DNA from 2 places in the Streptomyces sp. NPDC051963 genome. Region 2 is predicted to be linked to the other one. Evidence: riboswitches for the same ligand, from Rfam matches in the RefSeq annotation. Region 2 holds a riboswitch; the other holds the start of a gene.

Region 1 (4,056 bases), on a different contig from region 2:
CCTGTTCGCCGGCTTCGAGACCACCGTGAATCTCATCGGCAACGGCACCTACGCCCTCCTCACCCACCCCGAGCAGCGGGCCCGCCTCCAGAAGTCCCTCGCTGCCCACGAAACGGCCCTCCTCGAAACCGGCGTCGAGGAACTCCTGCGCTACGACGGCCCCGTGGAACTCGCCACCTGGCGGTTCGCCACCGAGCCGCTCGCCGTCGGCGGGCAGGACATCGCACCCGGCGACCCCGTCCTCGTCGTCCTCGCCGCCGCCGACCGGGACCCGGAGCGGTTCGCCGACCCCGACGTCCTCGACCTCGGCCGCCGCGACAACCAGCACCTCGGATACGGCCACGGCATCCACTACTGCCTCGGCGCCCCGCTCGCCCGTCTGGAGGGCCAGACCGCCCTGGCCACCCTCCTCACCCGCCTCCCGGACCTCCGACTCGCGGTGGATTCCACCGATTTGAGATGGCGCGGCGGACTCATCATGCGCGGACTGCGCACCCTGCCGGTCGAGTTCACGCCATCTGGCCAACACGCCTCACCTGCGCAAAGGTGACACGCCTTCAATTCTGTGATCTTCACGTGATCTACGCGGCATTAACTTGTGACAAGTGATGTGCTGCCTATACGTTCACGGATCAGCGCGACGCTGTGTCTCACCCGCCGCGCCGGTCACTGCTGTCTCGCGAAAGGCCCCCGCATGCTCTCCGGGAACGGTCGTCACCGTCGCCCCCGTCAGGCTCCGGCCCTCCTCGTCGCGGCCGGAGTGACCGGCTCCGCCATCGCCATCCCGCTCCTCGGTGCGAGTGGCGCGAGCGCGGCCGACGGCAGCACCTGGGACAAGGTCGCGGAGTGTGAAAGCGGAGGCGCCTGGAGCGCCAACAACGGCAACGGGTTCTACGGCGGCCTCCAGTTGGCGCAGGAGGACTGGGAGGAGTACGGCGGCCTCGACTACGCCCCGAGCGCCGACCAGGCCAGCCGCTCCCAGCAGATAGCCGTCGCGGAGAAGGTGCTCGCGGACCAGGGCGCCGGCGCGTGGCCCACCTGCGGTCTGCTCTACGGCCTCGGTGAGGACTCCCGTTCGGCGGGTGTCGACACGGGTCTGGCGGGCGAGGCGTCGGCCGACGAGTCCACCTCGTCCGACACTTCCTCCGGCTCCTCGGGCCTGTCCGACTCGCCCGAATCATCCTCGTCGCCCTCAACTTCCGAGTCGTCCCCCTCGGCTTCCCCGTCGCCGTCCTCCCCTTCCTCTCCGTCCTCCTCGGCCGATGGGCCGTCGGGCGACACGGACAACTCCGCCAAGTCCGACACATCCCCCGAATCCGACGCAAGCCCCTCGCAGGAATCCGACAGTCCGTCCACAGGTTCCAGCCAGGAAGACGATTCGGACAAGTCAGGCCAGAACGTCGGCTCTTCGTATCTCGCGGACACCGGCACCGGCAAGCATCGCGGCGACAGCGCGGACGAGGGTGCGGCAGGCGACCGTACCGACTCCTCCGGCCGCCACGCCTCCCGCAGCGACGGCGACGCACGCGCCACCGCGGACGACTCCTACACCGTCCGCACCGGCGACACTCTCTGCGCCATCGCCGACTCCCTTGACGTGAACGGCGGATGGCGTGAGCTCTACGCCGAGAACAAGGGAACCGTCGGCGCCGACCCGAACCTCATCATCCCCGGTCAGACCCTCGAACTCGGTGCCGAAACGGGCGAAAACCAGCGGTAGTTGGGCCCCGCTTCGGGCTGAATGTCCGGTTTGGTGAAAGTGTGGGATGAGTCTCAGAAGCCCTGATCGTCTTTGAAATTCGGCGGATCGCGTGTCTACGGTCATCACCGCTCGCCAACACGAGCCCCGGCTGCCGCAACGCCGAATCCTGCCAGTGGCCGCACGGGAACAGTCGTCGCTTGACAGCGCCGTAGGCAGGAGCGGGGGACCCAAGGTAAGCGCCGTGCCGGTCAGTTGACCGTGTGCGGCTTGGGGTGAAGCCGTGCCCCGTACGGGACGAAAGCCTCGTACGAGACATGGCCGGGCAACTCAACCGGCCCGAACCCGACAGCTCACCTCGCAGGCGTCGGTGAGGGGATCAACCATGCTGTTTTCCGGCAAGGGCAAGCACCGTCGCCCGTCCAAGGCCACTCGCGCCATCGCCATCGCCGGTGTCACCGGCGCCGCTGTCGCCGCCCCGCTGATGGCGGCCGGCAACGCCTCCGCCGCCACCGCCTCCGAGTGGGACACCGTCGCCCAGTGCGAGGCCGGCGGCAACTGGTCCATCAACACCGGCAACGGCTACTACGGCGGCCTTCAGTTCTCCGCCTCCACGTGGGCCGCGTACGGCGGCACTCAGTACGCGGGCTCCGCCGACCAGGCCTCCAAGGCCCAGCAGATCGAGATAGCCGAGAAGGTCCTCGCGGCCCAGGGCAAGGGCGCCTGGCCGAACTGCGGCACCGGCCTGTCGGGCACCGCGTACACCGGCGGCTCCGGCTCCGACAGCGGTTCCAGCAGCTCCAGCAGCTCCAGCTCTTCGAGCGACAGCAGCACCAGCACCCGTTCGACCGAGGAGCAGAGCGCCTCCCGTTCGACCGAGCGCCCCGCCGCCAAGAAGACCGTCACCACGCCGACCGGCGAGAAGGTCAAGAAGGGCGACGGCGAGTACAAGGTCGTCAAGGGCGACACCCTCAGCACGATCGCCGAGGAGCACGACGTCAAGGGTGGCTGGGACAAGCTGTTCCAGCTGAACAAGGACATCGTCAAGGACGCCGACCTCATCTACCCGGGTCAGCAGCTGCACCTGAAGTGATCCGAGGTTCGCAGCAGGAACACGGTTGAACCACAGAGCCCTCATATCCGTGGCTTTCATAGTGGAGGCCTCGTGAGGGTCACCCCCGTCCCCCACGGGCTCCCCGCTCCGGTGCGTCTTCCCCCGTACGCACCGGGGCGGGGCTTTTTTGTGTCGCCTTGCGCGCAACTTTTTGTTCCGTTCAGAAACAATTTACTCTCGGTTCTGTCCAACGGGTGGGTGACCCGGTGGCCGATCGCCCGGAGCCGGTTAGGCTCATCTCGCAGAGCCGCCACGGCGCTGCGCCCGCCGGGCCCGGCCCGGTGTACCCGCGTCACATCCCAAGAAGGAGATGCTCGTGCCGTCCATCGACGTCGTCGTAGCCCGGGAAATCCTCGACTCGCGAGGCAACCCCACCGTCGAGGTCGAGGTCGGCCTCGACGACGGCAGCACGGGTCGTGCCGCCGTTCCGTCCGGTGCGTCCACCGGTGCCTTCGAGGCCATCGAGCTCCGCGACGGCGACCCGAACCGCTACCAGGGCAAGGGTGTGGAGAAGGCCGTCCTCGCGGTCATCGAGCAGATCGGCCCGGAGCTGGTCGGCTACGACGCCACCGAGCAGCGCCTGATCGACCAGGCGATGTTCGACCTGGACGCCACCGACAACAAGGGCTCGCTCGGCGCCAACGCCATCCTCGGCGTCTCCCTCGCCGTCGCCCACGCCGCCTCCGAGGCCAGCGACCTCCCGCTCTTCCGCTACCTGGGCGGCCCGAACGCGCACCTGCTGCCGGTGCCGATGATGAACATCCTGAACGGCGGCTCGCACGCCGACTCCAACGTGGACATCCAGGAGTTCATGATCGCCCCGATCGGCGCGGAGTCCTTCTCCGAGGCGCTGCGCTGGGGCACCGAGGTCTACCACACCCTCAAGAAGGTCCTGAAGAGCAAGGGCCTGGCCACCGGTCTCGGCGACGAGGGCGGCTTCGCCCCGAACCTCGGCTCCAACCGCGAGGCCCTCGACCTCATCCTCGAGGCCATCAAGGAAGCCGGTTACGCCCCCGGCGAGCAGATCGCCCTCGCGCTCGACGTCGCCGCCTCCGAGTTCTACAAGGACGGCAAGTACCTCTTCGAGGGCAAGGAGCGCTCCGCCGCCGAGATGACGGAGTACTACGAGGAGCTCGTCGCGGCCTACCCGCTCGTCTCCGTCGAGGACCCGCTGTTCGAGGACGACTGGGCCGGCTGGAAGGTTCTCACCGACAAGCTCGGCGACAAGGTGCAGATCGTCGGC
Region 2 (4,056 bases):
GCCCGCCTGGCCCTCTCCCGACGTCACGACAGTGTCGTACGGCTGTCAGGGCGCCCCCGCTCTCGTACGGTCACCGATGCACACCGGGGTCGACGCCGGCCGTTTCTTCCCCTTCGGCAACGATGCCGACCTGCCGCCGGACCAGCGGGAGGAGGACGCGCGGTCGGTGTGCTTCGAGTTCCCGGTGGCCGAGGAGACCTGGGTGCTGGGGCGGCCGCGGGTGACGCTGCGGCTGGCCTCGGACGTCCCGCGCGGCCAGGTGATCGCCCGGGTCTGCGACGTGGCCCCGGACGGCTCGTCGACCCTGGTCACGCGCGGGGTGCTGAACCTGTCGGCGCGGGAGGGGCGCGAGCGGGCCGTGCCGTGGACGCCGGGCGCCACCGAGGAGGTGACCTTCGAGCTGAACGGCATCGGCCACGTCTTCCCGCCCGGCCACCGCATCCGGCTCGCCGTCTCCTCCGCGTACTGGCCGTGGATCTGGCCGCAGCCCGACTCCGCGGCGGGCTTCACCCTCGACCCGGCGGGCAGCTCCCTCGAACTGCCCGTACGCAAGCCGAAAATGGGCGGTAATGTCCGTTTCGAGGAGCCCGAGCAGGCCGAGCCGCTGGGCGTGAACTTCCCCGCGACGCTGGACGAGCCGCGGCCCGAGCGCCTGGTGGTGCGGGACGTCGCCCGGGGCTCGTGGCGCCTGGAGGTCGATCCGCGGTACGGCGGCACGCGCGTGTACCCCGACGGCCTCGAGTTCACCGAGGAAGCGCTGGAGACGTACACGATCGACGAGAGGGACCCGCTCTCGGCCCGCACCCGCTCGGACTGGTCGATCCGGTTGCACCGTCCGGAGCCGGGCTGGGACACCACCGTCCGCACCCGCTCGGAGATCAGCTGCGAGGGGGACGACTTCGTCACCTCCGACGAGGTGATCTGCACGGAGGGCGGTCAGGTCCTCTTTCACCGGACATGGGAGAAGCGCATCCCGCGAACGGCCGGTTAATAAAACCCTCTTGGCCTGATTGCCCGATTTGCCAACCTTGTGCATCGACGTGACTTGACTCACGTCCGCGCCTGCACAGGAGCTCCACAGATATGGCCGGATCCGCCTTCCCTTTGCGGCCAGTTGGGCTTTGTGACCGCAAAGGATCAAGCACCGCATTCCCCTCGGATCAAGGTCAATAGGCACGATGTGTGAATCCGGTACTTGTTCCGGACATGTGCTCTCGCATACGTTCCCGGCCTGTCGGGCGGACGCCTAATCCTGCCGCCGCCCGAACGACCCGTTGACGAACTCACCGCACGGCAGGAGCGGGGGACCCAGGTAAGCCGCCGGACCGGACACCACACCGGACCGGCTTGGGGTCAAGTCGCACCCGTAAGGGCGTGGCCGGGCACCTCCCAGCCCGAACCCGACAGCTCACCTCGCAGGCGCCGGAGAGGAACTTCGCCATGTCTGCAGCCGGAAAGCACCGCCGCACCAGAACCGCCCGCGTCACCCGCGCCATCGCCGTCGCCGGCACCGGCGTCGCCGTGCTCGCGCTGCCGATCGTCGGCGCGACCAGCGCCTCCGCGGCCACCCCGACCGTGACCACAGCCACCTCGCTGGGCTACGCCAACAGCCTCGACGGCTGGATCCAGGCGTCCCTCCAGGTGATGGCGCAGAACGGAATCCCCGGGTCGTACGACGGCATCTACCGCAACATCATGCGGGAGTCCTCGGGCAACCAGTACGCCATCAACAACTGGGACTCCAACGCCGCCGCGGGCACCCCGTCGAAGGGCCTCCTCCAGGTCATCGACCCGACCTTCCAGGCCTACCACGTGGCCGGCACGTCGTTCGACCCGTACGACCCGGTCGCGAACATCACCGCCGCCTGCAACTACGCGTTCCAGCGGTACGGCTCGATCGACAACGTCTTCGGCGCGTACTGAGTCCCGGTACGTTCCGAGTTTTCGGCGCACACCGGGAACTACCCCTTCGGGAAGAGTCGTTCGAGGACGACGGCGATGCCGTCGTCCTCGTTCGACAGGGTGACCTCGTCGGCCACCGCCTTCAGTTCGGGATGGGCATTTGCCATGGCAATGCCGCGAGCCGCCCAGTCGAACATGGGAATGTCGTTGGGCATGTCCCCGAAGGCGATGGTCTGTTGAGGCCCCAGCCCCAGGTGCTCGGCCGCCAGCGCGAGACCGGTCGCCTTGGTCACTCCGCATGGCTGGAGTTCGACGGTCCCGGGCCCCGACATGGTGACCGTCGCGAGGGAACCCACCACCGATCGCGCCGTCGCCGCCAACTCGTCGTCGGACAGCGCGGGATGGCGCAGCAGCACCTTGCTGATGGGCGCGCACCACAGGTCGTCGCGGCGCCCCACGCGTACGGCGGGCAGGGTCGGGTGGGGCATCAGGTACCCCGGCTCGATGAGCGTGAGCCCTTCGACGCCGTCCTGGTCGACGGCGGCGTACACCTGCCCGACCTCCGCCTCGATCTTGCCGAGCGCGGTCTCGGCCAGCTCCCGGTCCAGGGTGACGGACCACAGCAGACGGTCCGCGCCGGCGTCGTACACCTGCGCGCCCTGTCCGCACACCGCGAGCCCCCCGCAGCCGAGGATGTCGAGCAGCGGCCGCACTCTCGGGGCCGGACGCCCCGTCACCACCAAGTGCCGGGCGCCGAACGCCGTCACCTGCGCAAGCGCGGCGAGCGACCGGTCGGAGAGCGTGTCATCGCCCCGGAGCAGCGTGCCGTCCAGGTCAGTGGCGATGAGTGAATATTCGGTGGATGCGGCCATGATCAGAGAATACGGACAGAATCCCTGACCGACTCGACGTGAACCGGACGCCTCCCACGCTCACATGCGCCCCCACCGTCCCGAACACGCCGTGAACCGGGGCTCGTTGAGATCTTGCCGCCGGCCGGCGCATCCACGGCTCCATGACCCCGCTGACCTGCGCCTCCCCCGGCGGGCAACGCACCCGTAACGTGTTCCGCGACCACATGACACAGCAGGCATACGGACCGCACGAGAGAGAGGCAGCACCCATGCCCCCCTTCGATGTCCCCGAGGGCGACCCCTTCGGCCCGCACAACCTTCCGTACGGTGTCTTCTCCCCCGCCGGTACCGACGAACGCAGGGTCGGCGTCCGGCTCGGCGACCACGTCCTCGACGCGGGCGCGGCAGCGCACGCGCTCGGCTCGCCGTACGCCCCCCTGCTCGCCCGGCCGACCCTCGACGCGCTGCTGGCCGCGGGCCGCACCACCTGGTCGGACGTACGGCGCGCCCTCACGGCATGGCTGACGGTCCCCTCCCACCGCGAGACCATCGAGCCGCTGTTCCACCCCCTGTCCTCCGTGACCCTGCACCTGCCCTTCGAGGTCGCGGACTACGTCGACTTCTACGCCTCCGAGAACCACGCCCGGAACGTCGGCCGCATCTTCCGCCCCGACGCCCCCGACTCCCTGACCCCCAACTGGAAGCATCTGCCGATCGGCTACCACGGCCGCTCCGGCACGGTGGTCGTCTCGGGCACGGACGTCGTACGACCGTCCGGCCAGCGCAAGTCCCCGGCCGACCCCGCGCCCGTCTTCGGCCCGTCCGTCCGCCTGGACATCGAGGCGGAGGTCGGCTTCGTGGTGGGTGCGCCGTCGCCGATGGGCCGACCGGTGGGACTGGGCGGCTTCCGGGACCACGTCTTCGGCCTGTGCCTCCTCAACGACTGGTCCGCACGCGACATCCAGGCCTGGGAGTACGTCCCGCTCGGCCCGTTCCTCGGCAAGTCCTTCGCGACGTCGGTGTCGGCGTGGATCACGCCGCTGGAAGCGCTGGAGGCGGCGCGGGTGACGCCGCCGGAGCGCACGCACGCGTTGCTGCCGTATCTGGACGACACCGCATCCGACGTGGAGCCCGGCGGCTACGACCTGCGTATCTCGGTCGCCGTCAACGGCCACGTGATTTCGGAGCCCCCCTTCTCCACCATGTACTGGACGGCCGCCCAGCAACTGGCCCATATGACCGTCAACGGCGCCTCCCTGCGCACGGGCGACCTGTACGGCTCCGGCACGGTCAGCGGCCC

The links. Region 2 has a riboswitch for cyclic di-AMP ahead of ACIHFB_RS36170 (transglycosylase SLT domain-containing protein). Riboswitches for the same ligand answer to the same signal wherever they lie in the genome.
Region 1: another riboswitch for cyclic di-AMP. It lies ahead of ACIHFB_RS33930 (transglycosylase family protein); the one in region 2 lies ahead of ACIHFB_RS36170 (transglycosylase SLT domain-containing protein).

The regions. Positions count from the first base shown of each region.
Region 1 covers NZ_JBIUCC010000008.1:542,971-547,026, forward strand. Annotated here, with positions in the region: gene ACIHFB_RS33920 (cytochrome P450) at 1-550, shown strand, start outside; gene ACIHFB_RS33925 (transglycosylase family protein) at 695-1,720, shown strand; cyclic di-AMP (ydaO/yuaA leader) riboswitch at 1,897-2,081, shown strand; gene ACIHFB_RS33930 (transglycosylase family protein) at 2,085-2,792, shown strand; gene eno (phosphopyruvate hydratase) at 3,124-4,056, shown strand, end outside.
Region 2 covers NZ_JBIUCC010000009.1:379,182-383,237, forward strand. Annotated here, with positions in the region: gene ACIHFB_RS36165 (CocE/NonD family hydrolase) at 1-991, shown strand, start outside; cyclic di-AMP (ydaO/yuaA leader) riboswitch at 1,275-1,437, shown strand; gene ACIHFB_RS36170 (transglycosylase SLT domain-containing protein) at 1,441-1,923, shown strand; gene ACIHFB_RS36175 (HAD family hydrolase) at 1,962-2,774, opposite strand; gene fahA (fumarylacetoacetase) at 3,026-4,056, shown strand, end outside.